Regions from separate parts of the Saccharopolyspora sp. NPDC045839 genome, predicted to be linked through region 1. Evidence: riboswitches for the same ligand, from Rfam matches in the RefSeq annotation. Region 1 holds a riboswitch; the other holds the start of a gene.
The links. Region 1 has a riboswitch for glycine ahead of gcvT (glycine cleavage system aminomethyltransferase GcvT). Riboswitches for the same ligand answer to the same signal wherever they lie in the genome.

Region 1 (15,030 bases):
GTGGGCGTGCGGCACCGGGCTCGGGTGCAGTCCGGCGGCCACCAGGCCGGCGAAGTGCGCCATGTCGACCATGAGGTAGGCGCCGACCTCGTCGGCGATCTCCCGGAACCGCTTGAAGTCCAGCTGCCGCGGGTACGCCGACCAGCCGGCGATGATCATCTGCGGCTTGTTCTCCCGCGCCAGCTTGGCGACCTCGTCCATGTCGACGCGGTGGTCGTCCTCGCGCACGTGGTACGGCACCACGTTGTAGAGCTTGCCGGAGAAGTTGATCCGCATGCCGTGGGTCAGGTGACCGCCGTGCGCCAGGTCCAGGCCCATGATCGTGTCACCCGGCTTGAGCAACGCGAACATCGCCGCCGCGTTGGCCTGCGCGCCCGAGTGCGGCTGCACGTTGGCGAAGGACGCGCCGAAGAGCTCCTTGACCCGGTCGATGGCCAGCTGCTCGATGACGTCGACGTGCTCGCAGCCGCCGTAGTAGCGGCGGCCCGGGTAGCCCTCGGCGTACTTGTTGGTCAGCACCGAGCCCTGCGCCTCGAGGACGGCCTGCGGTGCGAAGTTCTCCGAGGCGATCATCTCCAGCGTGCTCTGCTGGCGGTTGAGTTCGGCGCCGACCGCCGCCGCCACCTCGGGGTCCACCGCGGCCAGCTGGTCGTTGAACAGGTCCGGTGTCGACATGGTGTTGCCTCCTGTGTATTTCTCTTCAGGCATTGCGGCGGTAGAACGGCAGCTCGACGACCTGCACCGCGACGGTCTTGCCGCGGATGTCGACCTGCAGCTGCGTGCCGGGTTCGCTGTGGTCGCGGTCCACGTAGGCCATCCCGATCGGGTGGCCGAGGGTCGGGGAGGGGGCGCCGCTGGTCACGACGCCGATCTCGGCGCCGTCGGCGTCCAGCACGCGGTAGCCGTGCCGGGGCGCCCGGCGCTGCTCGGTGCTCAAGCCGACCAGCGTGCGCTCGGTGGGCTTCTCGGCCGCGGCGGCCAGCGCGTCCTTGCCGACGAAGTCGCCGGCCTTGTCCAGCTTGACCACCCGGCCGAGGTTGGCGTGGAAGGGCGTGAGCTCGGCGGACAGCTCGTTGCCGTACAGCGGCATGCCGGCCTCCAGCCGCAGCGTGTCGCGGCAGGACAGCCCGGTGGGCTGCAGGCCGTGCTCGGCGCCGGACTCGGTCAGCGCCTGCCAGACCGCCTCGGCGTCGCCGGGCGCGGTGAACAGCTCGAAGCCGTCCTCGCCGGTGTAACCGGTGCGCGCCAGCAGCACGTCCTTGCCCGCGACCCGGCTGCGGTAGCCCGCGTAGTACTTGACCTCGGCGAGGTCGGTGTCGGTCAGCGGCGCGAGGATCGCGACCGCGTTCGGGCCCTGCACCGCGATCAGCGCGTAGTCGTCGGAGACGTCCTGGTGCTCGGCGTCGAAGCCGCCGATGCGCTCGGCCAGCTCGGCGGAGACCACGGCGGCGTTCGCCGCGTTGGCCACCACCAGGAACTCCTCGTCGCCGAGCCGGTAGACGATCAGGTCGTCGAGCACGCCGCCGGCCGCGTTGCAGATCATCGTGTAGCGGGCGCGGCCGGGCTTGATCGCGGACGCGTTGGCGACCAGCGCGTAGTCCAGCGCCTCGGCGGCCTGCGGCCCGCTGATCCGGATCTCACCCATGTGGGTCAGGTCGAACAGGCCGGCGCCGGTGCGCACCGCGTTGTGCTCGGCGGTGTCGCCCGAGTAGCGCAGCGGCATCCGCCAGCCGGCGAATTCGGTGAACGTCGCCCCGAGGGCTTCGTGCACGTGGTGCAAGGGCGTCTGTCGTGGCGACGACATGGTGAGACTCCTCCTGGTGGGCGCCGGTCGGCAGTCGAGGGCCGGTCAGCTCACTGAGCCCAACCTTATCGGGGACGCCTCGACCTCGACCTGCGCGGGCTTGCGCTGGTCGGGCGGTCTCCCCGGAGTCATTGGCCTGAGAGTTTCGCCGCCCGCGAGGGGGCGGCTTGCACCGTGGGCGAGAAGCGGGCGCTCCTGCTTTTCTCCGTGTTCGCCTGGTGCCGTGCGGTGCCGGTGCCTGAGAGTTTGCTGGGGAGAATTGCTCCTTCGGCGCTCCGGTCCCGGAACGGGCCGGAGTCTCTCCCGCACGACGTCGTGGGCGCGGTATTCGGTTGTGTGAACGCCGACGCTACGAACCGACGTGACCCACGTCAACCGGGCGGGTGAGTGATCTCAGGCGCTGAGCTCGCGGTACTGCTTCTCCAGGCCGTCGACGAGGGCGGCCAGGGCGAGCTCGAAGCTGTCGGCGTCGATCTCCGCCGCGTGCTCGCGGAGCAGGTGGGCCCTGTTCAGGTGCGGGAAGCGGTCGCCGTAGAGCGCCGCGTCGTCCGGGAAGCCGCCGCTGAAGGAGCCCATCGCCGAGCCCACCACCAGGTACTTCGTCGAGGCGCCGATCATCGTGGCGTAGCGCTGCGGCCAGCCCGCCCTGGTCAGGCCGCCGTGCACCGCGTCCGCCTGGCGCAGCGCGTTCTCCCGGCGGGCCGGGCCGTAGGCCAGGAACGGGACCAGGTTCGGGTGGGCGATCAGGGCGGCCCGGTAGGAGCGCGCCCAGGTGCGCAGGCCGGTCTTCCAGTCCGCGTCGAAGCCGGCGACGTCCACTGCGGTTATCACGTCGTCGGCGATCTCGTTCAGCAGCTCGTCCTTGGTCGACACGTGGTTGTACAGCGACGCCGCGCGAACGCCGAGCCGTTCGGCCAGCCGCCGCATGGACAGCGCTTCGAGGCCGTCGGCGTCGATGATCTCCAGGCCGATCCGCCGGATGCGCTCCGGCGACAGCCGGGGGGTGGTCGGTCTGGGCACGTCTTCTCCTCGTCGGATCCCTTGCGGCGGTCGCCGGGACCGTCTTAGGCTGCCACAAAACTAACGCCGTTAGTTAGCTGGCCGCAGGAAAGGATCCGGCGATGGTCGACTTCTCGCTGTCCGACACAGAACGCGACATCCGCGACTGGGTGCGCAACTTCGTCCAGCGCGAACTGGTGCCGCTGGAACAGGAGGTGCTGCGCCGCGAGCGCGCCGGGGAACGCGGCCTGACCAAGGACGAGCAGCGGGAACTGCAGGACAAGGCGAAGCAGGCCGGGTTCTGGGGCGTGCAGACGCCCGAGGAGTACGGCGGCATGGGCCTGTCGGCGGTGATGACGGCGCTCATCGAGGTCGAGCTCGGCCGTACCTTCGTGCCGTTCCGCTTCGGCGGCTACGCCGACAACATCCTGTACTACGCCAACGACGACCAGAAGGAGCGCTACCTGCTCCCGACGATCGAGGGCACCCGCAAGTCGTGCTTCGCGATCACCGAGCCCGGCGCCGGCTCGGACGCCAAGAACCTGCGCACCACCGCCGTCAAGGACGGCGACGAGTGGGTCATCAACGGCGAGAAGACCTTCATCACCGGCGGCATCGACGCCGACTTCGTGATGGTCTTCGCCGTCACCGACCGGGAGAAGGGCGCCAACGGCGGCGTCACCTGCTTCCTGGCCGACCGCGACGCGGGCTGGAAGTCCGAGCCGATCGACATCATGGGCCCGTGGGAGCGGCAGCCCGCCGCGCTGGTGTTCGACAACGTGCGGGTCCCGGAGCACAACGTGCTCGGCGAGGTCGGCCAGGGCTTCAAGCTCGCCATGCAGTGGATCGGCCGCGGCCGCTACCTGCTGCCCGCGCACGCCCTCGGCGCCTGCGAACGGCTTGTCGAGATGGGCATGGAATATGCCAAGACCCGCGAGACCTTCGGCAAGCCGATCGCCGAGCGCCAGGCCATCCAGTGGATGATCGCCGACTCCGCGGTGGAGATCGAGGCGCTGCGCTGGCTCGTGCTGCAGGCGGCCTGGCAGGTCGACCAGGGCATGGACTCCCGGCACGCGCAGTCGGTGGCCAAGCTCTTCGGCGCCACTCGAGCCAACGAGATCGTGGACCGGGTCCTGCAGATGCACGGCGGCATGGGCTACACCAAGGAGCTGCCGGTCGAGCGCTGGTACCGCGACCTGCGGCTGCTGCGCATCTTCGAGGGCACCGACGAGATCCAGCGCCGCACCGTGGCGCGGAACCTGCTGAAGGGCCACGCATCGATCAGCGGGGTCCTCGGCTGATACGTGACCGATTTGTCGGTAGCCTGGTGGTAGCCGTGACTCCGATCCGCCGGGAGCGACGATGTCTCTGTTCAAGAAGGTCGCCGATTTCGCCAGCAGCCCGCAGGGCCGCAAGGTGATCGACCAGGCCAAGAAGTACGCCTCCGACCCGAAGAACAAGGAGAAGATCGACCAGGTCAAGAACAAGTTCTTCGGCAAGGACGGCAAGAGCCACTGACCGAACGGCGAAACGGCCCCCGGCGACCGAGCCGGGGGCCGTTCTCGTATTCGATACTGTGTGTAGTTGTGGCCATGACGTTGCGGCTCAACGACGACGACCAGGCGAAGCGGGAGGGCACGTGATGGCGGACGACGTGCGTGGCGAGGGCAGTGCTGCCGGGGGCGCCGTGCGGGTGACCGTCGGTGCCGATGGGAAGGTCGACGAGCTGCACCTGGAGCCGCGGCTGCTGGGCAGCGGGGTCGCGGCCATCGCGGCCGCCGTTCAGGAGGCGGTCAACGCCGCTCTCGACGACGCCGCCGGGAAGCCGGATCGCACGATGCAGGCGTTCGAGACGGAGCTGGACAAGCTCAGCGACGGCTTCGAGCGGGCGATCGAGAAGGTCACCAGGAACCTGGCCGAGGCGCAGAAGCGGCTGGAGCAGTAGTCGCCTGATCTGCCGACTGTGCGAGGGCGGCGCCGCCAGTAGAGTTTCGCGGGGTTGACTCGATTCCGAGCCGCGGAGGGCCAATGGGCAGCGCGTACGTCGTCGGGACCTTCGACACCAAGGGCGCCGAGCTGCACTACGTCGCCGCGCTGATCGCGGGCGCGCATCCCGTGGTCACCGTGGACCTGTCCACCACCGGCGGGAGTTCCGGCGCGGACGTGTCGGCCGCCGAAGTCGCCGCGCACCACCCGGGCGGGCCCGACGCGGTGTTCACCGGCGATCGGGGCTCGGCGGTCGCCGCGATGGCCGTGGCGTTCGAGCGGTTCCTGGCCGCGCGGGACGTCGCCGGGATCATCGGGCTCGGCGGCTCGGGCGGCACGGCGCTGATCACGCCCGCGATGCGCGCGCTGCCGGTCGGCGTGCCCAAGGTCATGGTGTCCACAGTGGCCTCTGGCGACGTTTCGGCCTATGTGGACGCCACCGACATCGCGATGTTCCCGTCGGTCACCGATGTCGCCGGGCTGAACCGGATTTCCCGCCAGGTGCTGGGGAACGCCGCGCACGCGCTGCTGGGCGCCGTGACGCGCCCGGTGCCCGCGGTCGAGGACAAGCCCGCCGTCGGGCTGTCCATGTTCGGAGTCACCACGCCGTGCGTGACGGCCGTGGCCGAGCAGCTGGCCGCCGACTACGACCCGCTGGTGTTCCACGCGACCGGAACCGGCGGTCGCGCCATGGAGAAGCTCGTCGACGACGGCCTGATCCGCGCCGTCGCGGACATCACCACCACCGAGGTGTGCGACCTGATCGCCGGCGGCGTGATGAGCGCGGGGGAGCGGCGGCTGGACGCCATCGCCCGCACCGGGGTGCCCTACGTCGGCTCCTGCGGCGCCCTGGACATGGTGAACTTCGGCGCGCTGGACACGGTTCCGGCGCAGTACCGGGATCGCAACCTCTACGCGCACAACCCGCAGGTCACGCTGATGCGCACGTCCGCGGCGGAATGCCGGCGCATCGCCGAGTTCATCGCCGCCAAGCTCAACGCCTGCGACGGCCCGGTGCGCTTCCTCCTCCCGGTCGGTGGAGTGTCCATGTTGGACGCCCCTGGGCAGCCCTTCCACGACCCCGAGGCGGACGCGGTGCTGTTCGAGACGCTGGAGGGCCAGGTGCGGCAGACCGTGGACCGGCGGGTCGAGCGGGTACCGCACAACGTCAACGATCCGGAGTTCGCCGCCGCGCTGGTCGCGGCGTTCCGGGAAGTTGCCGGATCTGCCGAGAGAACCAGGTAGGAGAGAGCATGAGCCGATTCGACCGGGCCGAACTGATGCGCCGGTTCCGCGCCAAGGTCGAGCGCGGCGAGCCGATCGTCGGCGGCGGCGCGGGCACCGGCCTGTCCGCCAAGTGCGAGGAGGCCGGCGGGATCGACCTGATCGTCATCTACAACTCCGGGCGCTACCGGATGGCCGGGCGTGGGTCGCTGGCCGGCCTGCTGGCCTACGGCAACGCCAACGACATCGTGGTCGAGATGGCCCGCGAGGTGCTGCCGGTGGTGCGGCACACCCCGGTGCTGGCCGGCGTCAACGGCACCGACCCGTTCATGCTGCGCGACCGGTTCCTCGGCGAGCTGCGGGACCTCGGGTTCGCCGGGATCCAGAACTTCCCGACCGTCGGGCTCATCGACGGCACCTTCCGGGCGAACCTGGAGGAGACCGGCATGGGCTACGACCTGGAGGTCGAGCTCGTCGCCGCCGCGCGCGAGGCCGACCTGCTGACCACGCCGTACGTGTTCTCCAGCGCCGACGCGCGGGCGATGGCCGAGGCGGGCGCGGACATCATCGTGTGCCACCTGGGGCTGACGACCGGCGGCGCGATCGGCGCCGAGACCGCCAAGTCGCTGGACGAGTGCGTGGCCCTGATCGACGAGTGGTCGCAGGCGGCGGCCGAAGTGCGCGACGACGTGCTGGTGCTCTGCCACGGCGGGCCGATCTCGACGCCGGACGATGCCGCGTACGTGCTGTCCCGGACCAAGCGCTGCCACGGCTTCTACGGCGCCAGCAGCATGGAGCGGCTGCCGACCGAGCAAGCACTGACCGAGCAGACGAAAGCCTTTACGCAGTTGAAGTTCTGAGGAGGAAACGGTGGCGAAGTCCTACACGAGCGCGGTGATCGAGGCGTCTGCCGAGCAGGTGTGGCAGGTGGTGCGCGACTTCGACGGCTTGCCGCAGTGGCACCCGGCGATCGAACGCAGCGAGATCGAGGGCGGCGGCGTCGCCGACGCGGTGAGTTGCGTCCGGTACCTGACGCTCGCCGACGGCGGCGTGGTCCGGGAACGGCTGGTGTCGCTGGACGACGTCGAGCGCAGCTACACCTACGACTTCGTGGAAAGCCCGTTCCCGGTGCGCAGCTACCGCTCCACGATCCGGGTCGCGCCGATCACCGACACCGGGCACAGCTTCGTCGAGTGGTTTTCGCACTGGGACGCCGACGCCGCCGACGAGGAGCGGATGGACAAGACCTTCGCGCACGGCGTTTACCGGACCGGGCTGAACGGGCTCCGGGAATTCCTGGCCCAGTAGTGGGAAGGGTGTGAACCGGGGCGATTTCGGCGGCGGTTAGAGTCGGGCGCGTGCCAAGCAGCGCCACTACTCCCGAAGCAGACACTGCCCAGGCCGATCGCGTCGTCGTGACCGGTGGCACCGGTTTCGTCGGCAGAGCCGTGGTTCGTGCCTTCCTGGAGCGCGGCACGCCGGTCACCACCGTCGGCCTGCAGGACCCGCCCGCCGAGTTGCGCGGCGAGCTGCTGACCCACGTCGACGGGGATCTGCGGGATCCGGCGGTGCGCGAGGCGGCGGTCCCGGCCGGCACGGCGGGGATCGTCCACCTGGCCGCGATCACCTCGGTGCTCCGCTCGGTGGACCAGCCAGCCGAGACCTACGCCAGCAACGTCGCGGTCACCCAGGAACTCCTGGAACTGGCGCGGATACGCGGCATCGGGCGGTTCCTGCTCGCCTCCACCAACGCGGTGGTCGGCGACATCGGCCGCGGCACCATCTCCGAGGCGCTGCCGCTGCGCCCGCTCACGCCCTACGGCGCCACCAAGGCGGCGTGCGAGATGCTGCTCTCCGGCTACGCCGGGTCGTACGGGCTGGCCACCTGCGCGCTGCGCTTCACCAACATCTACGGGCCCGGCATGGGGCACAAGGACAGCTTCATCCCGCGGCTGATGCGCGCGGCAGCGGCGGGCAGCGGCGTCGAGGTGTACGGCGACGGCTCGCAGTCGCGGGACTTCGTGCACGTCGACGACGTCGTGCAGGGCGTGCTCGCCGCGTGGGACAAGCAGTACACCGGCACCGTGGTGATCGGCTCGGGTCGCTCGATCTCGGTGCTGGAACTCATCGACGCGGTCCGCGCGGCCACCGGCGAGGACGTGCCGGTCACCCACGTGCAGGCCAAGAACGGCGAGATGCCCGCGGTGATCGTGGACGTGTCCAAGGCGCAGCGGGAGCTCGGCTACCGCCCGAGCGTCGAGCTCACCGAGGGCCTGCGCACGGTCTGGGCGGACTTCCGCGGGGCGCGATGAGCGCGGCGCTCGCGCGCGCCCTCCGCCTGCACTGGTTGCTGGCGCTGTTCCTGCTCGCCGGGCTGGCCCTGCGCATCGTCGTGCAGCTGGCCTACCGGCCCGCGCTGCTCTACATCGACTCCTTCCGCTACCTCGACGACGTCGGGGCGTTCTTCCCGGGCGGCATCAACCCGATCGGTTACGAGCTGTTCCTGTGGCCGCTGCTGGCCATCGGCGGCCTGACCTGCGTGGTCGTGGTGCAGCACCTGCTCGGCATCGGGCTCGGCATCGGGATCTACGCGCTGCTGCGGCGTTTCGGGGCCCGGACGTGGCTCGCGGCGCCGGCCGCCGCGCCCGTGCTGCTGGACGCCTACCAGCTGCAGATCGAGCAGAACATCATGTCCGATCTGCTGTTCCAGGTGCTGCTGCTGGTCGCGATCTACGTGCTGACCTGGTGGGGCGCGCCCGGCCCGAGGCTCGCCGCGCTGGCCGGGATCGTGCTCGCCGCGGCGGTGACGGTGCGCGTCGTGGGCGTGACGCTGGTGGTCCCCGCCGCGGTGTTCGTGCTGCTGGCCACCGGTTGGCGGCCGCGGGAGGGCTGGCCGCGGCGGCTGATCGCCGCCGGCGCGCTCGTCGGCGGGTTCGCGGCCGGCGTGTTCGGCTACTCGCTGTACCACCTGACGTGGACGGGTTCGCTGGGCCTCGGCGGCTCCGGCGGCGGTGCGCTGTACGGCCGCGCCGCCGCGGTCGCCGAGTGCGAGGACCTGGACCTGACGGTCGAGGAGAAGCTCGTCTGCCCGAACGAGCCGCTGGAACGCCGCGCCGCCAACGGGATCGACTTCTACATCCACTTCTGGAACGTCCCGGAGAACGTCGTGAAGTTCCTGCCTGCGGACATGGACGTCGCCGCCGCGCAGGGCTCGCTCACCCGCAAGGTCCTGCTGCACCAGCCGCTGGACGTGCTCGGCGGGATGGCCGGCGACTTCCTCAAGGGATTCGCCCCGACCCGCACCCAGACCCCCGGTGACGTGCCGCTGGACCGCTGGCAGTTCCAGCCGGTCTACCCGATGTTCGCCCCCGACTGGTACGTCGCGGAGTGGACGGAGCTCTACGGCGACGGCACGTACTCGGTCGACCCGGCGCTGGCCGGATTCCTGCGCGCCTACCAGCTCGGCGGCGGTTACACGCCGGGCATCGTGCTGGGCGGTGCGCTGGTGGTCGCGGCGCTCGCGGTGCTCGGCGTCGGCCGGGCCCGCGGCTCCGGGCTGCGGGCGGTGTGCCTGCTGCCCGCCGGATTGGCGATCACCGTGCTGGGCACCGCCGCGGCGATGGAGTTCTCCTGGCGCTACCAGTTGCCCGGCTTGATCCTGATCCCGCTCGCGGGTGCGCTCGGCGCGACCGCCCTGATCGCGCGCCCCGAATCCCCGAAGGAGAGTTGAAGGATGCCCACGACCTTCCCGAGCGAGGTGGACCGGGCGGCGCTGGAGGACTACGCCGCGCGCTACGGCGACCAGCCGTTAGCGCCGGTGGTCGTGCTGATCGCCGCCTACAACGAGGAGGAGGCGCTCGGCGAGGTGCTCGACGGGATCCCGGCCTACAGCTGCGGCCTGGATGTGGACAGGCTGGTGGTGGTCGACGGCGCGACCGACGACACCGCCAAGATCGCGCTGAAGCACGGCGCGCAGACCTGCGTCGTTCCCACCAACCGCGGGCAGGGCGCCGCGCTGCGGCTCGGCTACCACCTGGCGGCCGAGCGCGGGGCGCGCTACATCGTCACCACCGACGCCGACGGCCAGTACGACATCGCGGAGCTGCCCAAGCTGCTGCGCCCGCTGATCGACGATCGCGCCGACTTCGTCACGGGATCCCGTCGGCTGGGCAGCAACGAGCAGCCGGCGCTGGTCCGCCGCGTCGGCACCTACGTGTTCGCCTGGCTGGTCACCGCGCTGACCGGGCAGCACATCACGGACACGTCGTTCGGGTTCCGCGGCATGCGGGCCGAGGTGCCCAACTCGGTGACCCTGGAGCAGCCGCAGTACCAGTCGTCCGAGCTGCTCGTCGGCGTGCTCAGCCGCGGCTACCGGGTGCTGGAGCAGCCGATGCGGATGCTGCCGCGCACGGCCGGGGTGAGCAAGAAGGGCGGCAGCTTCCGCTACGGCTACCGCTACGCGCGGGTCGTGCTCGGCACCTGGTGGCGGGAACGCCGGAACACCAACCGGTCGATCAGGAAGAACTTGACCACGAACATCCCCGCGTAGGTCGCGACGAACGCGCCCCAGACGACGGCGATCTGCCCGGCCCGGGCGTCGGGGAACAGCACGTTCGCCAGCGACTCGGCGTTGTGCGTGGCGAGCGCGGCCAGCAGCGCCGTGCCCACCGAGATCGCGCCGTAGCGCAGGATCTCGCCGCGCAGCGCGGCCCGCCCGCCGCCGCCCCAGGTGCGCCGGTTGAGCACGAAGTTCGGGATCGCGCCGGACAGCCACGCCAGCACGGTCGACACCACCGCCGTGGCGCCGAGCGAGTAGGACAGCAGGAAGACCAGTTGGCTGATCCCGGTGGCCACCGCCGACGCGGCCGCGAAGCGGCTGAGCAGCCGCCAGTACCGGCTCCTGGTGCTGGTCTGCTGCGCCATGCGGTCTCCGTCCCGGTGCGATTCGGCCAGGTCGCACCATACCGAGTCCGGTCTCAGCGAATTCTCAGTGCGGGGCGGGGAAAAGGGGAGTCGGTCATGGAATGGTCACGAGATGAGACCATGCCGGGTGTTTGTATCCAACGGGTGAACTGGAGGAGTTAAGGCGTGCGAATCCTCGTCCTCGGAGGGGACGGCTACCTCGGTTGGCCGACCGCTCTGCACTTGTCGGACCGCGGTCATGAGGTCGCGGTCGCGGACAACTACGCCCGTCGGGGCTACGACCACGAGCTGGGCGTGGACAGCCTCGTGCCGATCGAGCCCATGCAGGTCCGCCTGAATGCCTGGCGCGAGGTCTCCGGGAAGTCGATCAAGTCCTACTACGGCGACCTGGTCGACGGCGAGTTCACCGAGGCGATGATCGCGGACTTCCGGCCGGACGCCGTCGTGCACTTCGCCGAACAGCGGGCCGCGCCGTACTCGATGATCGACCGCAGGCACGCGGTCTACACCCAGCAGAACAACGTGATCGGCAACCTCAACGTGCTGTTCGCGATCCAGCAGGTCGACCCGGACATCCACCTGGTCAAGCTGGGCACGATGGGCGAGTACGGCACGCCGAACATCGACATCGAGGAAGGCTGGCTGGAGGTCACCCACAACGGGCGGACCGACCGGATGCTGTACCCGAAGAAGCCCGGCTCGTTCTACCACCTGAGCAAGGTGCACGACAGCCACAACATCGAGTTCGCGTGCCGGGCCTGGGGCCTGCGCGCCACCGACCTCAACCAGGGCGTCGTCTACGGCCAGGAGACGCCGCAGACCGCGCGCGACGCCCGGCTGGCGACCAGGTTCGACTACGACGCGATCTTCGGCACTGTGCTCAACCGGTTCGTCATCCAGGCCGTGCTCGGCCACCCGCTGACGGTGTACGGCACCGGCGGCCAGACCCGCGGCCTGATCGACATCCGCGACACCGTCGAATGCATCCGGCTGGCCGCGGAGAACCCGGCCGACCGGGGCGAGTTCCGGGTGTTCAACCAGATGACCGAGAAGTACTCGGTGGGAGAGATCGCCAAGATCGTGGCCAACGGCTACGAGGGGCCGGTCGAGATCGAGTACCTGGACAACCCGCGGGTCGAGCAGGGCGAGCACTACTACAACGTCCGGCACACCGGCCTGGTCGAGCTGGGGCTGGAGCCGCACCTGCTGTCGGACACGCTCATCGAGTCGCTGTTCCGGGTGGCGGACAAGCACAAGGAGCGGGTCGACGTCGCCGCCATGCGGCCGACCGTCAACTGGCGCCACGCCGCGAATCCGTTGCGTGCGGATCGCTGAACGACGGGTGCTGCAACTGCGCCCACGACTGCGCCGCGTGGCGGCTGGAATATACCAACGCGGCCGGGCAGACTTGGGCACTAACGCCGCGGTCGCCGCCGTCGATCGCGGCCGGTAACGGGGAGCGGTGCCCCGGGCGCGGAGCGTGACTTCGCACCCGGGGCGCCTACCGTGTGTCGGGGGGCTTCCACACGGTCTACCGAACAGTAACTCGTTCGGTTGATCTCGGCGATACGGCACGTGGGTAAACCTTCACCGTCCGAAGACGGATCGGGTCAGTGCCCGACCGGCTCGGCGGCCTGCTCGTCCACCTCGGTCGTCGCCCGCCGCTCCGCCCGGATCACGCGGACCGTGTACGCCAGCGCCGCGACCCAGGTCACCACGATCACCGCGTAGACGATGGCCGGCGACGGGGCGGGCAGCTCGAAGTTCTTGATCAGCGTCCGGGCGTTGGTCAGCACGATCAGCCCGCCGGCGCCGACCCCGATCAGCCGCATCGGCACGATGCGCACCAGGTAGGCCGCCAGCGGCGCGGCGAGGACGCCGCCCAGCAGCAGCGCGCCGACCGTGGTCCAGGACAGCTCCTGGTGCGACAGCGAGGTCAGGAAGCCCAGGCTCGCCGCGGCGGCGATGAGGAACTCGCTGGTGTCGACGGAACCGATCACCTTGCGCGGCTCGACCTTGCCGGTGCTCAGCAGCGTCGGCGTCGCCACCGGGCCCCAGCCGCCGCCACCGGTCGCGTCCACGAACCCGGCCACCAGGCCGAGCGGGGCCAGCAGCTTCGGGCTGACGCCGGTGAGCTGGCGGCGCCGCAGCGGGCGGATCGCGAACCGCAGCAGCACGTAGAGGCCGAGCGCGAGCAGGATCGTGGACATCCACGGCTCGGCGGCCTCGGTGGAGAGGTTGCTCAACGCGGTGGCGCCGAGGAACGCGCCGACGGCGCCCGGCACGCCGAGGGTGAGCACCACCTTCCAGTCCACGTTGCCGAACTTCCAGTGCGACAGGCCGGAGGCGACCGAGGTGCCGAGCTCGGCGAGGTGCACCGATGCCGACGCCAGGGCCGGCGTCAGGCCGGCGGTGAGCAAGATCGTCGTGGACGTCACCCCGTAGGCCATGCCGAGTGAGCCGTCGACCAGTTGCGCGACGAAACCGCCGATGGCGAAGATCAGGAATGCTTGCACGATGTCTCCGTAGGTGCGTGCGTGAGTACCGGGGTGGGCGCGCGACGGGCCGCGATGCGGCGCTGCGCAGCCGGGCGAGATCCGGTTCGGGGTGGGGTGATGAGGCGGCGGGCGGGTCTACCGCGCGCACCGACACCCTGCGGAGGTGACGCGGAGCAGGTCGACGTGGAGGCGCTGCACGAGCAGCCGCCACTGATCACCGGGCGTCATGCGGGACAGTGAAACAGATCCCGCGATCGAGCGGCACTGCTCTCAAACTGCGGGAAGGTTGCCGCGCGGTTTCGCGCTTCGTGTGCCGAAGGCCACTTTCGAGGTCGATTGATCTTGTCGACCGGGTGATCGCGGCAGTTCAGGTGCCGGTGCGACGCGGTGTCCTTTGTGGATTCGGTGCGGCGGGCGCCGGTGTGGCGTTGCGGGCGGTGCGCGGCGGCCGGGCCTGATCGTTGCGTTCTGGACCAGCGGAAACGATCGGCGTCTTGATCGTTTCGAGTGGACCGCCCGGCGGGCTCGGCCGAATCGGCGATCTCCGGATCGGCCGTTATCGAATGGTCATCTTCATGGGCCACTCAGAGTTACTGATCGGGTGGCGTTAGTGCCGCTATTTACCGCCAAACGGGTCAACGGTTGCGCCTCTTGATAACCCTCAGCTACGTTCGCGGCTCGTACGTCACGGTTCGGTCACAGGGCATGCCTCATCCCGCGAAGAGGCGGCCACCCCGCAATCCCCCGGCGGGGCAGCGACCGGATCCCCCCGAGACGGAAGGTGAAGATGGGCAAGCACCGCAAGGAGGACGGCCACCCCCCGAAGGCCGCCCTCCCGGTTCGCAACAAGGTCGTCGCGGCCGTCGTCGCCGGCGGTGCCTTCGCCGCGGTGGGGCAGCCGCTGGCCGCCAACGCCGACTCCGAGGTCGACCAACCCGTGCAGCGGCTCGTCGGTTCGAAGAACCTGAGCCTCGCCGTCACCGGCACCGCCGAGAGCCCCGCCGCGGTCCGGCTGCTCGCCGCCGAGTCCCCGATCGACTCGGCCGAGGAGGGCGAGAAGATCGACAAGAGCGAGGCGATCGAGCAGGAGCGCGAGGCCGCCCGCGCGGAGGCCGAGCGGGCCGCCGCCGAGGCCAAGCGAGCGGAGGAGGAGCGGCAGCGGAAGGCGCGCAGCTTCGTCAAGCCCGCCGAAGGCACCTTCACCTCCGGCTTCGGCGCCCGCTGGGGCACCAGCCACCGGGGCGTCGACATCGCCAACAGCATCGGTACCCCGATCCGCTCGGTGGCCGCGGGCAAGATCATCGAGGCCGGCCCGGCCAGCGGCTTCGGCCAGTGGATCCGGGTGCAGCACAACGACGGCACGATCACCGTCTACGGGCACATCAACACCATCGACGTCAGCGTCGGCGAGCAGGTCGATGCCGGTGACAAGATCGCCACGATGGGCAACCGCGGCCAGTCCACCGGCCCGCACCTGCACTTCGAGGTCCACGAGAACGGCACCAAGATCAACCCGCTGCCCTGGCTGAAGGAACGCGGCATCTCGCTGTAAGCCTGTTTCCGGGCTGCGCCGCTTCAAGGACAAACAAATACAGC
Region 2 (15,030 bases), on a different contig from region 1:
GGGCGCCGACCGCCCCGACCTGCGCCGGTCCCGCGCCGAGCGCGAGGACGGCGGTCAGCGGCAGCGCGACGAAGCTGATCTGGGTGCCGAGGTCGCTGCCGCCGACGGCGGCGAACAGCAGCCGGAACTCCCCGGGCAACGGGTCGGGATCGGTGGTTCGGTCGTTGATCACCCGGCAACCATGCTTCTCACCCTGCCGGGTGACCACGAATTTAGACTGGGCCGAATCCACCACCGGGAGGCATCGGGTGCTCAGGATGACGATGTCCGCCGGTGACCTCGCCCGCGTCCGGTTCGCCTTCTCCCCGTTGTGGGAGGTCGCGGCCAGCGTGCGGGTCCTGAAGGAGCCCGGCCGGCACCCGCTGCACGGCTCGTGGCGGGCCGAGGCCGAGCGGCGGCTGCAGCGCAGCACCGCCGACCTGTCGCTGCTGTTCGACCTGGTGCCGACCCCGACCAAGTACCTGCCCGGATTCCTCGCGCCGACCCCGGCCACCTCGCGGCCGACCCTGGCCGAGGAGCTCGAAGGGCTGCGGGCGGTGCCGCCGCATTCGGTCCGGACGATGATCGAGAACGCCGGCCGCCCCGCGTCGGCGCCGGTCCGTCGGCTGCACACCGATCCGGCTCGCGAACTGCACCGGCTGGCCGGGGTGGTCGAGAGCTACTGGGACCGGGCGATCCGGCCGTGGTGGCCGGAGATGCTCGACCTGCTGGACCAGGACGTCCGGCATCGCGGCGCCCTGCTGGTGGAGGGCGGCACCACGCGGCTGCTCAACGAGCTCAGCCCCCGGGTCCGCTGGCACGACGACGGCCTGCAGGTGACGCACCGGTACTTCGCCGGCACGCACGCCCTGGACGGCCGGGGCCTCGTCCTGGTGCCGTCGACGTTCGTCTGGCCCACGGTCTTCTCCAAGCTGGAGCCGCTGTGGCCGGCGGCGCTGCGCTACCCGTCGCGCGGCATCGCCGAGCTCTGGACCCCGAAGCCGCGCACCGCGCCCGGCGCGCTGGCCGCGGTCATCGGCAGATCCAGGGCCCTGCTGCTGGCCGAGCTGTCCGCCCCGAGGTCGACCACGGAGCTCTCCCGCCGGACCCGGATGTCCGCCGGGAACGCCTCCCAGCACCTGACCGCCCTCCGCGACGCCGGGCTCGTCTCGGTACGGCGGGAGGGGCGCTACGTGCTCTACAGCCGGACGGACCTGGCCGAGGCCCTGCTCGCCCGGTCCAGCTGATCAGCGCTGGGTGGTCTGGGGCTCCGCGCGGTCGCCTGCCCGCGCCTCGGCGCGGGCGCGGCGGGTCAGCGCGAGGTAGACCACGACCGCGGACAGCGACAGGGCTCCCATCACCACGCCCATCGGCAGTGCCGTGCCGGTACCCGCCGAACCCACCAGCGGCGCCGCGAGGCCGCCGGCCAGGAACTGCATGACGCCCAGCAGCGCCGATGCGCTCCCAGCCGTCTCGGGGTGCCCGGACAGCGACAGGGTCGTGGCGTTGGGGAACACCACGCCCATGCTCGACGCCACCAGGAAGAGTGCCGGCAGCAGCCCCGGCAAGCCCAGACCGAACATGGCGGAGGCCGCCACCGCGACGCCGCCGACCGCGTTGACGCCGAGCCCGATGGCCAGCAGCCGGCTCGGGTCGACCCGGGCCACCAGCCGGCCGTTGAGCTGCCCGAAGAGCACGATGCCCAGCGAGTTCACGCCGAACACCAGGCTGAACAGCTGGGGCGACATGCCGTAGACGTCCTGCAGCACGAACGACGAACCGGCGATGTAGGCGAACATCGCCGCGAACGCCAGCGCCGCGGACAGCGAATACCCGACGAACGCCCGGTCGCCGAGCAGGCTTCCGAAGGTCCGCAGCGTGCTGCCCAGGCTGCCGGGCCGCCGCGACTCGCCGGGCAGGGTCTCGCGCACCCCGAAAGCGGTCGCCACCAGCAGCACCACGCCGATCACGCCGAGCACCAGGAACACGCCGCGCCACGACGTCACCCGCAGCATCTGCCCGCCGATCAGCGGCGCGAGGATCGGCGCCAGCCCGTTGACCAGCATGAGCAGCGAGAAGAACCGCGCCATCGCCACGCCCGAGTACAGGTCCCGCACCACGGCGCGGGCGATGACGATTCCGGCGGCACCGCCGAGTCCCTGCACCAACCGCAGCCCGGCCAGCGCGTACGCGGACGGCGCGACCGCGCACAGCAGCGACGCCAGGGTGAACACCACCAGCCCGATCAGCAGCGGCCGGCGGCGGCCGAAGGTGTCCGACAGCGGCCCGGCGACGAGCTGCCCCAGGGCCAGGCCGACCGTGCACGCCGTCAGCGACAGCTGCACCTGCGACGGCCCGGCTTGCAGATCTCCGGCGATCGTCGGAAAGGCGGGCAGGTACATGTCGATCGACAGCGGGCCGAACGCGGACAGCGCGCCCAGGATCAGCACGTACTTCACCCTGCGCGGTTGGTCCCCCATGCGTTCGCTCCCGTGGTGCTCGATACCGACCGGTACCGTAACTCCGCGGCCAACCCCGGGCAGCGGGCGGGCCCACCGATGAGAATCGGCCGCCGGAGCGGTCTACCCCGTCAGAACGGACTGCGAAGGAGCGGCGAAATGACCGACCTGCCCGACCTCCGGCCGGCCGCCGAGCACCTGGCGACCCTGCTCGGGAACGTTGCCGACGACCAGCTCGGCGCGCCCACGCCGTGCACCGAGTACGCCCTCGGCGACCTGATCGACCACGTCAGCGGCCTATCGCTGGCGTTCACCGCGGCAGCCGTGAAGGACTTCTCGCAGACCGGCGAGGGACCGTCCGGGGACGCCACCCGGCTTCCCGACGACTGGCGCACCCGCATCCCCGCCCAGCTGACCGCGATGGCCGAAGCGTGGCGCGACCCGGCTGCCTGGGACGGCATGACGCAGGCCGGTGGCATCCAGTTGCCCGGTTCGGTCGCGGGCGCCGTCGCGATGAACGAGCTGGTGGTGCACGGCTGGGACATCGCGAAGGCCACCGGGCAGCAGTCCCGGTGCGACGCCGTGTCGCTGGCGTCGGCCTTGGAGTTCGTGTCCGCGTGGGCAACCGAGGAGCCCAGCCCCGACAGCCCGTTCGGCCCGGCCGTCGAGGTCCCGGCTGACGCGACGCCGCTGGACAAGCTCGTCGGCCTCACCGGCCGCAACCCTGCCTGGCAGCCATGAGGAACCCGCGTGCACCTTTGGTTGCCGTAGCCGCCAAAAGTGCACACAGGTCCTGAAGGCTCAGCGGCCCCAGACGGGGTCTCCCCACTCGGTCTGCTCGCGGAGCCGGCGTTTGAGCAGCTTCCCTCCCGGATTGCGGGGCAGCGGCTCCGCGCGCACCACGAAGTACTGCGGCACCTTGAAGTCGGCGAGGCGATCGGCCAGGTAGGCCAGCGCGGCCCGCGGGTCGAACTCGCCGTCCGGCGGCGGCACCACCACCGCGCCGACCTTCTCCCCCATCACGTCGTCCGGCACGCCGACGACCGCCACGTCGGCGACGCCGGGCGCCCCGGCCAGCGCGTTCTCCACCTCCACCGAGTACACGTTCTCGCCGCCCCGGTTGATCATGTCCTTGGCGCGGTCGACGACGCGGACCAGGCCGCGCTCGTCGATGCTCGCCAGGTCGCCGGTGCGCAGCCAGCCGTCGGCGAAGGCGTTCGCGGTCGCCTCCGGCTTGTTCCAGTACCCGGCCACGATGTTCGGGCCGCGGATGAGCAGCTCGCCGACGCCGCTTTCCGGGTCCGGCGCGTCCAGCGCCAGATCCACCACGGGCGCGGCGAACCCGACCGAGTCGGCGTGCTCGGCGGCCCACTCGTGCGGCAGGAACGTCGCGATCGACGACGTCTCGGTCAAGCCGAACCCGTTGCCCACCCGGGCCCGCGGGAAGCCCGCCTTGATCCGCTCGACCAGCGCCGGGGCGATCGGCGCGCCGCCGTAGTTGACCTGGGTGACCGCGCTGACGTCGAGGTCCGCGAACTCAGGCTGCGCCACCGCCAGCGCGTAGATCGCGGGGACCGTGATGAGGGTGTTGATCCGCTCCTCGACGAGGGTGCGCAGGAACCGCTTCGCCTGGAAGTTCGGCAGCACGACGGTGGTGCCGCCGAGGGCGAGCTGCACGAGCAGCTGGGTGTTGCAGCCGGTCACGTGGAACAGCGGCACCGACACCAGATTGCGCTGCGCCGGGCCGTCGGCGCGGTCCGTGCCCATCACCCGCAGCGCGGTCTCCACATTGGACAGGAAGTTCTCGTGGGTCGTCATCGCCCCCTTCGGGAAACCCGTGGTGCCGCTGGTGTAGAAGATCGCAGCGAGATCGTCCGGCGCCAGGTCGTCGACCGCGTGGGCCGGACCGCCGGGCAGCGGATCACCCGGTCGCAGCACGTGCTTCGCGCCGGAATCCGTCAGCACGTAGTCGATCTCGGGTGCGGCGAACCGGATGTTCACCGGCACCGCGACCGCCCCGGCCAGCTGCGTGCCCAGGAATCCCAGCACCCAACCCACCCCGGCGGGCAACAGGCTCGCCACCCGATCGCCCCGGCCGATCCCGGCCGCGCGCAACCCGCCGGCGACGCGCGCCGCCCGGTCCCACAACTGCCGGTAGGTGAGCCGCTCGCCATCGACCTCGACCAGCGCCTCGTTGTCCGGGAAGCGTTCAGCCGTGGACCGGAACATGGTCACCAACGACGCGGGAAGGCCGGTGTAGTGCGCGATTCCACGGCTGTCTCGCCGGATTCCGGAGGTGTCGAACGGGGCGGCACCGCGCGGATGCGGTTCGATCGGCATCCCGCTCACCCCTCCCCGCACATCGGGCTCCTGCCCGGGTCGCCGGGATCTACCGGTCCGCGAACGGTTTCCGCCGAACCCATCGGTGCCTCCTCGCCACGCTGCGACAGACCCGCTCACCCTCACCTCGCGAACAGGCGGGGTCAAGACGTCCGGAAGCGGGGACCGGCTCAGGGAACCCGGAATCCGTAGGGGAGTTCGAGGCGGTGCGCGGCCAGCAGCTCCGCGTCGGACAGCAGCTCCGCGGTGGGGCCGTCGGCGACCACCGCCCCGTCGTCGATCAGCACGCTGCGCGGGCACAGCTGCAGCGCGTACGGCAGGTCGTGGGTGACCATGAGCATCGTGCCGCCCCAGTCCAGCAGCACCTCGGCGAGTTCGCGCCGGGCCACCGGTTCGAGGTTCGACGACGGTTCGTCCAGCACCAGCAGCTCGGGGCGGCAAGCGAGCACCGCGGCCAACGCGACCCGCTTGCGCTGGCCGCCGGAGAGGTGCAGCGGCGAGCGGTCCGCGTGCTCGGCCATGCCCACCGCGTCGAGCGCCGACCGCACGCGATCGGCCAGCTCCTCGCCGCGCACCCCGAAGTTCGCCGGGCCGAACGCGACGTCCTCGCGCACCGTCGGCATGAACAGCTGGTCGTCGGGATCCTGGAACACCAGCCCGACGCGACGGCGGATCTCCTTGAGGTTCCGCGAATCCACGGGCAGCCCGCCGACGTGGATGTTCCCCGACTCGGCCGTGTGCACCCCGTTGAGGTGCAGCGTCATGGTTGTCTTGCCCGCCCCGTTGGGGCCGAGCACCGCGACCCGCTCCCCACGCTCGACGCGCAGGTCGACGCCGTTGAGCGCACGGTGCCCGTCCGGGTAGCGGAACGCCAGTCCGGACACCTCCAGCGCCGGGACGGACGCCGGCCCGGCGGCGCGCTCCGGCAAGGGTTCGGTCAGGCGGTCCACAAGGCCACTCCCAGCACGACGGCGGCGACAGCCGGTGGCAGCATGCCCAGCCACCACGTCGCCGGTGATGTCCGGCGCGACTCCCCCAGCTCGGGCATCGCGCCGCTCCAGCCCCGCGACACCATCGCCAGGTGCACGCGTTCGCCCCGCTCGTAGGAGCGGATGAACAGGCTCCCGATCCCGCGCGCGGTCGCGCCGAGCTGCCACAGGAACCGCGGATCGTGGCCGCGGCAGATGCGCGCGACCCGCATCCGTTTGGCCTCCGCGACGATCACCTCGGCATAGCGCAGCATCAGCGTGATGATGGTGATCAGCAGCCGGGGCGCCCGCAGCCGCTGCAGGCCGACCACCAGCTCCCGCGGCGCGGTCGTGGCGGCCAGCAGCACCGACGTGGCCAACCCGAGCGTGCCCTTGACCAGGATGTTCCAGCCCGACAGCAGGCCACCGGTGGACAGCGCCAGGCCCGCCACCTCGGTGGTCGCGCCGCCGGCGGTGAACGGCAGCACCAGCGCGAGCACCACGAACGGCACCTCGATCAGCAGGCGGCCGGCCAGCCAGCGCGGCGGAACCCGGGCCACCAGCACGAGCCCGAACAGCAGCAGCGCGTACCCGCCGAACGCCCAGAACACCTCGCGCGGCGTCGCCACCACGCACAGCACCACCAGGAAGGCCGCCACGATCTTGACCTCGGGCGCCGACCGGTGCAGGACCGAGTCGCCGGGCAGGTGCAGCGCGCCGGCGTGACCGGCTCCCACCGCTATTCGCCCCCGGTCCGGCGCCGCAGGCCCCAGAACAACCCTCCGGCGGCACCGAGCGTGACCACCGCGCCGATCACCCCGGCCACCCCGGTCCAGCGGTCATCTCCGCCGACGGTGTAGTCCGCCAGCGGGCCGCCGGAGAACGCGTGGTCCTGGGCGTGCTGCGCGATGCACTGCCCTTCCAGTTGCTCGCCCTGCTCGGTCTCCACCACGGTGCAGCCGCGCTGCGTGACCGCGTCCAGCCCGTCGGGGTCGGCGTCCGCGAAGTAGGCCACGCCACCCGCGATGACGAGGATGAACAGGCCGAAGACCAGCAGGAAACGCCGACGTGGGGCGCTCATCGCACGTTCTCCTCCGTCTTCTTCCCGGTCCGCAGCAGGTGGACCAGGTCCGGTCTGGCGGCCGCGACGGCACCCACCGTGGCCGCCGTGATCACGCCCTCGCCGATGCCGATCAGGCAGTGCACCCCGACCATCGCGACCGCGGCCGTGCCGAGGCCGAAACCGGCCGCGCCGCCGACCGCGTATTCGAGGATGAAGCCGCCGGCGGCGGCGACTGTGTTCACCCAGGCCGCGACGAAGGCGGTCACCAGCAGACCGGTCCGGCTCCGCCGCGCGAAGCGGCGCAATGCGAGGGCGACGAGGTAGCCGGCGGCGGTGCCGATCAGCGCCATGTTGGTGATGTTCGCGCCCAGCATGGTCAGCCCGCCGTCGGCGAACAGCAGCGCCTGCACCACCAGCACGATCGCCACGCACAGCGCGCCGACCCACGGCCCGGCCAGGATCGCCGCCAGCGCCCCGCCGAGCAGGTGCCCGCTGACGCCGGGCAGCACCGGGAAGTTGATCATCTGCGCGGCGAAGACGAACGCGGCGACCAACCCCGCCATCGGCGCCGTCCGGTCGTCCAGGTCGGCCCGCGCCTTGGTCAGCGCGACCGCCAGCCCGGCTATCGCCACGGCCGCGAACAGCACCGCCGTCTGCGCGTTGAGCAACCCGTCGCTCATGTGCATGGCGAGCGTGGTGGTCGGCACGGCGCGCTCCCTCCTGGCCGGAACAGCTGCGCATCGAGAGTAGTTGCCGCAATACCGCAATCACCAGTAGCTGGCAGGAGGCCTAGATCGCAGTCCGGCGAGAAAAAACCGTCGTCCCGGGCATAACACCCAGGACGACGGTTCGAGCCCGTTCGGTCAGTCGCGGACGGCCAGCGCCAGTTCGCCGTTGGAGTCCCGCTCGGCGTCCAGCACCTTGTCGCCGAGCAGCGCGGCGACCTGCGGTTCGAGGAACACCCGCACGCCGGATACCTCGACCACCTCGTCGCCCGACTGCGGTTCGGCGGCGATCGACGCCTGCAGTCCTTCACCCGCCGGCGCAATGCGCAGGCCGGAACCTTCCGGAGAGTCGCCGCCGGCGAGGACGAGCTTGATGACATCTGCGGCGCTCTCACTGATGGTGAGCATTGTGCTCAACCCCTTCTCCGAGCCGGTCGGTTTGAAGGGGCCACCGTGTCATCAGCCGCCGCCCCGTCGCAAACCGAACCGCCCCCGGCGTGTCACCGGCCCCGGACACCACGACACCCCCGGCCGCAACAGCGGTCCGGGGGCGTCGTGGACGGATCACGCCTGGTAGGCGTCGAGGGGCGGGCAGGAGCAGACGAGGTTGCGGTCTCCGCGCGCGCCGTCGATGCGGCGCACCGGGGGCCAGACCTTCGTCACGTCGGTGCCCAGCGGGTAGGCCGCCTCCTCGCGGGAGTAGGCGTGGTCCCAGTCCTTGGCCAGCGACGCCGCCGTGTGCGGGGCACCCACCAGCGGGTTGTCGTCGGCCGGCCACTGCCCGGCGACGACCTTGTCGATCTCCGCCCGGATCGCGATCATCGCCTCGCAGAACCGGTCCAGCTCCGCCAGGTTCTCGCTCTCCGTCGGCTCGACCATCAGCGTCCCGGCCACCGGGAACGACATCGTCGGCGCGTGGATGCCGTAGTCGGCCAGCCGCTTGGCGACGTCGTCGACGGTGATGCCGCTGGTCTTGCTGATCTGCCGCAGGTCGAGGATGCACTCGTGCGCGACGAAGCCGCCCTTGCCGGTGTAGAGCACCGGGAAGTAGTTGTTGAGGCGGCGGGCGACGTAGTTGGCGGCCGCGACCGCGGTCAGCGTCGCCCGGCGCAGGCCGTCGGCGCCCATCATCCGCACGTACGCCCAGGAGATCGGCAGGATCGAGGCGCTGCCCCACGGGGCGGCGCTGATCGGGCCGACACCGGTAGCCGGTCCGGCGGCGGGCTGCAGCGGGTGGTTGGGCAGGAACGGCGCCAGGTGCTCGCGCACGCCGATCGGGCCGACGCCCGGGCCGCCACCGCCGTGCGGGATGCAGAACGTCTTGTGCAGGTTCAGGTGCGAGACGTCGGAGCCGAACTTGCCCATCCGCGCGAGGCCGATCAGGGCGTTGAGGTTCGCGCCGTCGACGTAGACCTGGCCGCCCGCGTCGTGCACCAGCCCGCACACGTCGCGCACGGTGCTCTCGTACACGCCGTGCGTGGACGGGTAGGTGATCATGATCGCGGCGAGGTCGGTGGCGTGCTCCGCGACCAGCTCGCGCAGGTGGTCGAGCTCGATGTTGCCGGCGTCGTCGCAGCGGACCACGATCACCCGCATCCCGGCCATCACGGCGCTGGCGGCGTTGGTGCCGTGCGCGCTCGCCGGGATCAGGCACAGGTCCCGGTCCTCGTCACCACGGCTGCGGTGGTAGGCACGGATCGCCAGCAGGCCGGCGAACTCGCCCTGGCTGCCGGCGTTGGGCTGCAGGCTCACCGCGTCGTAGCCGGTGACCTCGGCCAGCCAGGTCTCCAGGTCCTTGACGATCGACAGCAGCCCCTCGGCGTCCTGCGCGGGCGCGAACGGGTGCAGCGAACCGAACTCGGGCCAGGTGATCGGCTCCATCTCGGCCGTCGCGTTGAGCTTCATCGTGCACGAGCCCAGCGGGATCATGCTGCGGTCCAGCGCGATGTCCTTGTCCGACAGCCGCCGCAGGTAGCGCAGCAGCGAGGTCTCGGAGCGGTGGGTGTGGAACACCGGGTGGGTCAGGTACTCCGAGGTGCGCTCCAGCGCCGCGGGCAGCGCGTCCGGCGTCTCGATGTCGAGCTCGTCGGCGTCACCGCCGGTGACGCCGAAGGCCTGCCACACCGTCGCCAGGTGCGCCCGCGTGGTGGTCTCGTCGCAGCTGATGCCGACGTGGTCGGCGTCCACGCGGCGGAGGTTGATGCCGCCCCGGCGGGCCGTGGCGACGATGTCGTCGGCCTTGCCCGGCACCTTCGCGACGATCGTGTCGAAGAACTCCCGGTGCAGCACCTCGACGCCGCCGCGACGCAGCTGCTCGGCGAGCACCGCCGCCATCCGGTGCGCGCGGGTCGCGATCGACCGCAGCCCGGCCGGGCCGTGGTAGACCGCGTACATCGAGGCCACGACGGCCAGCAGCACCTGCGCGGTGCAGATGTTGCTGGTGGCCTTCTCGCGGCGGATGTGCTGTTCGCGGGTCTGCAGCGCCAGCCGGTAGGCCTGGTTGCCGTCGGCGTCGACGCTCACGCCGACCAACCGCCCCGGCAGCTGCCGTTCGAAGCCCTTGGCCACGGCCATGAACCCGGCGTGCGGGCCGCCGAAGCCCATCGGCACGCCGAACCGCTGGGTGCTGCCGACCACCACGTCCGCGCCGATCTCGCCGGGCGAGCGCAGCAGCGTCAGCGCCAGCAGGTCGGCCGCGACGACGACCTTCGCGCCGCGCCGGTGGACCTCCGCGATGATCTCCTCGTGGTCCCGCACCGCGCCGGAAGCGCCCGGGTAGGACAGCAGCACGCCGAAGAACTCGCCGTCCGGCAACGCCTGCGCACCCGCGGCGAGGTCGGCGACGACGACCTCGATGCCCAGCGGCTCCGCGCGGGTCTCGATCACCGCGATGGTCTGGGGCAGCGTGTCGGCGTCCACCACGAACCGCGGCGACTTCGACCGGCCCGCGCGGCGCACCAGCGTCATGCCCTCGGCCGCGGCGGTGGACTCGTCGAGCATCGACGAGTTGGCCACCGGCACCCCGGCCAGGTCGGCCACCATCGTCTGGAAGTTCAGCAGCGCTTCGAGCCGGCCCTGCGAGATCTCCGGCTGGTACGGCGTGTAGGCCGTGTACCAGGCGGGGCTCTCCAGCACGTTGCGCAGGATCACCGGCGGCGTGACCGTGCCGTAGTAGCCGAGCCCGATCATCTCGGTGTGCGGGCGACAGCGGCGGGCCAGCTCGCGCAGCTCGGCCAGCGCCTCGGACTCGGTGGCCGGCTCCGGCAGCGCCAGCTGCAGGTCGCCTTCCCGGATCGTGTCCGGCACGGCGTTCTGCCCCAGCTCCTCCAGCGAGCCGACGCCGATCACGTCGAGCATGCGCGCGAGCTCGGCCGGCATCGGGCCGACGTGCCGGTCGGCGAACGGCGTGCCGTGCTCCAGGGCGGCCAGGGGAATGCGGTCGTGGGTCACGTCGGTCATCGCCAAACCTCAATCGTCGCGGCGGCAAAAGGGCGGCAGGCAGCCGAAGCTGCCCTGCTCTCCCCCTCTGTCACTGTCCGCGAAGCGAACGCCTGAGAGCTTCACCCGGGAACCGGGCTTGCACCGTCGGCGGGGTGCACCACGGTCGTGGTGCGCCCTCTTTCCAGAGGTATCTCGCCCGTGCGGTCCAGGTGGCCTGAGAGGTTGTCGGGGAGGGTTGCTCCTTCGGCGCCGACCGCGGCCTAGGCCGGGCCGGACTCTCCCGCACGGGGTCGGCGATGTGCCGCAGCTTACCCGATCAGGGGGTCCGAGCGGACCAGCGATGTCACCGGCCGCACACCACCCGGGTGGGTCCGGTCGGCTCAGCCGGTCTCGGCCTGCCGGTCGCGCCGCCGGCGGGACAGCTCGTCGTCCATCGGGACCAGCTCCGCGCCGTCGGCCCGTTCCGCCGGGAAGTCGTGGATCGTGCCGCTGATCTCGCGCATCGCCCCGCTGACGGCGATGCCGAACACCCCTTGGCCACCCTGCAACAGGTCGACCACCTCCTCGGCAGAGGTGCACTCGTAGACCGTCGTCCCGTCGCTGAACAGCGTCAGCCTGGCCAGGTCCTGCACGCCCCGGTTGCGCAGGTGTTCCACCGCGACCCGGATGTTGTGCAGCGACACCCCGGTGTCCAGCAGTCGCTTGACCACCTTGAGCACCAGGATGTCCTTGAACGAGTACAGCCGCTGCGAGCCGGAGCCGGCGGCGCCGCGGATGGACGGGCCTACCAGCTTGGTGCGCGCCCAGTAGTCCAACTGGCGGTAGGTGATGCCGGCGATCTGGCAGGCGGCCGGACCCCGGTAGCCGACCAGTTCGTCCGGCAGCGAGGCATCGGGGAACAGCTCGCCCTGCTCCACGGCAGCATCCCGGTTGGACGCTTCCTCGACCACGCCTGCCTCCCCTCGTCCGGCACGAAGCCGACGACGATCACCAGCTCCCGGACCATCGCGGTCCGAGGCCGCGAACACCGCCCAGCGGCCGAATCACACCGGGGCAATTCGCGTAAGTTCGACGGTATGCCTGCCCCGCGGGGAGGTCAACGCGACGCGCGGGGCACCCGGACGACCCGGCCCCCGCCTGCTCGCGCAGACGGGGGCCGGGCTGTGTCGTCGGTCGATCGGCGGGCTCAGGTGTCGGCGCCGCGGAAGTCCTCCGGGGAGACGGAGTCCAGGAACTCGCGGAACTTCTCCACCTCGTCCTCCTGCTCGTCCGGGATGATCAGCCCCGCCTCGTCCAGCACCGATTCGTCGGCGTGGATGGGCACCCCGATGCGCAGCGCCAGCGCCACCGAGTCGCTCGGCCGCGCGGAGACCCGCACATCCCCGTCGAACACCAGCTCGGCGAAGAAGGTGCCGTCCTGCAGGTCGGTGATCCGCACCTGTTCCAGGTCGCGCCCGAGGGCGCCGATGACGTCCTTCAACAGGTCGTGGGTAAGGGGTCTCTGCGGCCGCACACCCTGCTGCTCCAGCGCGATGGCGGTCGCCTCGACCGAGCCGATCCAGATCGGCAGGTAACGCTCGCCGTGCGCCTCGCGCAACAGCAGAATCGGCTGGTTTGCTGGTAGTTCAACTCGCACGCCGACGACGCGCATCTCGCTGCTCATCGTCACATCGCCTCCTCCAGCGCGCCGAAGCGTGACATCCCCGTCGAGGATCGCGCACCGACGCCTCCGACGCTACCCGCGTTGCGGCGGACACGCCCATCCCTTTAGCGGTCTGGTCGACCACCGAATCCGCGGCCTTCCTGCCGGTGCATCTGGTCCGAACCGCTGGCTGAGCTCTTCATCGAGCATTACCAGCACGATACACCGCCGACCCGTCCGCCGGACCGGTCGAAAGGCGGCCGCTACAACGTGGAAACCGGTTGCGACGGCGGGAAATTCCCCGCGCGGGAAGTCATCGATCTCGGCTGCGCACTACCTTCACGCGCCAGCGGGGCGACGCCGCTTCGGCGCCGCCCCGCTGGCGGATGGACTAGTCGGTCCAAGGGCCCCTCAGCGGGCGCCCGGGCCCCCGTCGATCGGGCCGGTCAGGAACACCAGCCGGAACTTCCCGATCTGCACCTCGTCGCCGTTGGCCAGCACCGAGGTGTCGACCGGCTCCCGGTTGACGTAGGTGCCGTTGAGGCTGCCGACGTCGACGACCACGAAGTCGTTGCCCTCGCGCCGGAACTCGGCGTGCCGGCGGGAAACCGTGACGTCATCGAGGAAGATGTCGCTGTCCGGGTGCCGTCCCGCACTGGTGGTCTCCCGGTCCAGCAGGAATCGCGATCCCGCGTTGGGGCCGCGCTTGACCACCAGCAGGGCGGACCCTGCGGGCAGCGCATCGACCCCGGATGCGGCGGCGGGCTCCGGGGACGCACTCTCGGTGCTCTCCGGCTCCGAGAGGAAGGGCCTGAAGACCGAGGTGGTCTCCGGTGACTGCTCCGGCGGTACGTCGCCGAAGCCGCTGTTCTGGCTCACCTGAGCTCTCCTCTACGCGGATAGATCGTGCCAAATATGTGCCCAACGTACCGTGCAGGTGCAGGCACGGGACGCGGGACTCCCGACATCTTCCTCTCGACCCCTGACAGACCGACGATCTTGCCTGGTCGGATCAGGATTCGGTCAGCTTCTGGTACGCCGCCGCGTCGAGCAGACCGTCCAGCTGGGCCGGGTCGGCGAGCTTGAGCTCGACCATCCAGCCGTCGCCCAGCGGGGCCGAATTGACCAGCTCCGGCTCTTCCTCCAGCTGCTCGTTGCGGGCCACCACCTCGCCGGTGACCGGCGCGTAGATCTCCGACACGCTCTTGGTCGACTCCACCTCGCCCATCGACTCGCCGGCGGTGACCTGCTGCTCGAGGTCCGGCAGCTGCACGAACACCACGTCGCCGAGCTGCTGCTGGGCGTAGTCGGTGATACCGATGCGCACCTTGTCTTCAGCTGTGCGCTGAATCCACTCGTGCTCTTCGGTGTACTTGATCTCGTCCGGGGCCGCCACGTGGTCCCGCCTCCCTGCTCCGCTGGTGCTGTGGATCACCGGTCACGGAGTTTCGCGTGATCGGCTCGGCGAGCGTATTCACCACGCGGCGCGGGCCGCAAGGCGACCCTCCAGCGCGCGACGCGAAAGGGCGCCGCCCGCCGATCGGCTCGGCAGACGGCGCCCTGCACGCGGGACGTCCGGACGGCGCTCAGGCCGGTCTGGCGCGGGCCTGGCGGACCGCCGCCATCACCTGGCCGAGGTAGAGGATGCCGGCCCACAGGTAGAGCGCGCCGCCCCAGCAGGTGAAGGCGTAGGCGATCGGTCGGACCACTTCGGACAGCGGGAAGTCCTCCTGCACCAGCAGCAACAGCGGGAACGCGTACATCAGGCAGAACGTCGCGGCCTTGCCGAGGTAGTGCACGTCCGGTGGTTCGTAGCCGTGCCAGCGCAGCACCGGCAGGCAGAGCGTCAGCACCACGTCGCGGATGACCAGCGCGGCGGCGACCCACCAGGGCACCACGTCGCGCAGCACGAAGGCCACCAGGGTCGCGACTATGTAGAGGCGGTCGGCGGCCGGGTCGAGGAGCTCGCCGATGCGGCTGTACTGGTTGAGCCAGCGGGCGAGCTTGCCGTCGAGCCAGTCGGTGATGCCGCTGATCACCAGCACCAGCAGGGCGAGCAGGTCGGCCTTCGGGCCCAGCAGCAGCCAGAGGAACACCGCCACGCCGGCCAGCCGGATCACGCTGAGCAGGTTCGGAAGTGTCCACCATGGATCGGCCCACACGCCGGCGGCGGCCTCCCGTATCCGGGCCATGCCCGGATCGGGGCGCTCCGCCGCGGGGCCCTGCCCAGCCGGATCGGGATTCATCCCGCGATCCCCGCTCGTGGTGTCTTCCGTGGTGCGCTCAGCATCCTGCACCACGAGCCTCCCCTGAATGGTTGTGCGTCCTGCCCCCGCTTCGGACGCAACTTGTGCATCCCGACCAGATCAGGGTCTCACATTCCTCGCACAACACACTTGGCGGCCGGGCTCCC

Region 2: another riboswitch for glycine. It lies ahead of gcvP (aminomethyl-transferring glycine dehydrogenase); the one in region 1 lies ahead of gcvT (glycine cleavage system aminomethyltransferase GcvT).

What each region holds. Positions count from the first base shown of each region.
Region 1 is NZ_JBWKKH010000029.1:5,964-20,993, forward strand. Features, by position in the region: gene glyA (serine hydroxymethyltransferase) at 1-675, opposite strand, end outside; gene gcvT (glycine cleavage system aminomethyltransferase GcvT) at 701-1,804, opposite strand; glycine riboswitch at 1,920-2,020, opposite strand; glycine riboswitch at 2,021-2,120, opposite strand; gene AC07EQ_RS31695 (TetR/AcrR family transcriptional regulator) at 2,198-2,824, opposite strand; gene AC07EQ_RS31700 (acyl-CoA dehydrogenase family protein) at 2,926-4,104, shown strand; gene AC07EQ_RS31705 (hypothetical protein) at 4,166-4,321, shown strand; gene AC07EQ_RS31710 (YbaB/EbfC family nucleoid-associated protein) at 4,446-4,748, shown strand; gene AC07EQ_RS31715 (Tm-1-like ATP-binding domain-containing protein) at 4,832-6,034, shown strand; gene AC07EQ_RS31720 (phosphoenolpyruvate hydrolase family protein) at 6,043-6,873, shown strand; gene AC07EQ_RS31725 (SRPBCC family protein) at 6,884-7,321, shown strand; gene AC07EQ_RS31730 (NAD-dependent epimerase/dehydratase family protein) at 7,372-8,325, shown strand; gene AC07EQ_RS31735 (hypothetical protein) at 8,322-9,743, shown strand; gene AC07EQ_RS31740 (glycosyltransferase family 2 protein) at 9,747-10,562, shown strand; gene AC07EQ_RS31745 (GtrA family protein) at 10,469-10,936, opposite strand; gene AC07EQ_RS31750 (NAD-dependent epimerase/dehydratase family protein) at 11,102-12,271, shown strand; gene AC07EQ_RS31755 (sulfite exporter TauE/SafE family protein) at 12,547-13,452, opposite strand; gene AC07EQ_RS31760 (hypothetical protein) at 13,659-14,018, opposite strand; gene AC07EQ_RS31765 (M23 family metallopeptidase) at 14,222-14,986, shown strand.
Region 2 is NZ_JBWKKH010000017.1:106,216-121,245, forward strand. Features, by position in the region: gene AC07EQ_RS23600 (MFS transporter) at 1-172, opposite strand, end outside; gene AC07EQ_RS23605 (ArsR/SmtB family transcription factor) at 264-1,226, shown strand; gene AC07EQ_RS23610 (Bcr/CflA family multidrug efflux MFS transporter) at 1,227-2,459, opposite strand; gene AC07EQ_RS23615 (TIGR03086 family metal-binding protein) at 2,598-3,179, shown strand; gene AC07EQ_RS23620 (class I adenylate-forming enzyme family protein) at 3,240-4,778, opposite strand; gene AC07EQ_RS23625 (energy-coupling factor ABC transporter ATP-binding protein) at 4,949-5,728, opposite strand; gene cbiQ (cobalt ECF transporter T component CbiQ) at 5,716-6,483, opposite strand; gene AC07EQ_RS23635 (PDGLE domain-containing protein) at 6,486-6,827, opposite strand; gene AC07EQ_RS23640 (energy-coupling factor ABC transporter permease) at 6,824-7,495, opposite strand; gene AC07EQ_RS23645 (HesB/YadR/YfhF-family protein) at 7,673-7,942, opposite strand; gene gcvP (aminomethyl-transferring glycine dehydrogenase) at 8,099-10,993, opposite strand; glycine riboswitch at 11,167-11,268, opposite strand; gene AC07EQ_RS23655 (MerR family transcriptional regulator) at 11,356-11,925, opposite strand; gene AC07EQ_RS23660 (bifunctional nuclease family protein) at 12,162-12,638, opposite strand; gene garA (glycogen accumulation regulator GarA) at 13,029-13,496, opposite strand; gene gcvH (glycine cleavage system protein GcvH) at 13,630-14,013, opposite strand; gene clsA (cardiolipin synthase ClsA) at 14,204-14,917, opposite strand.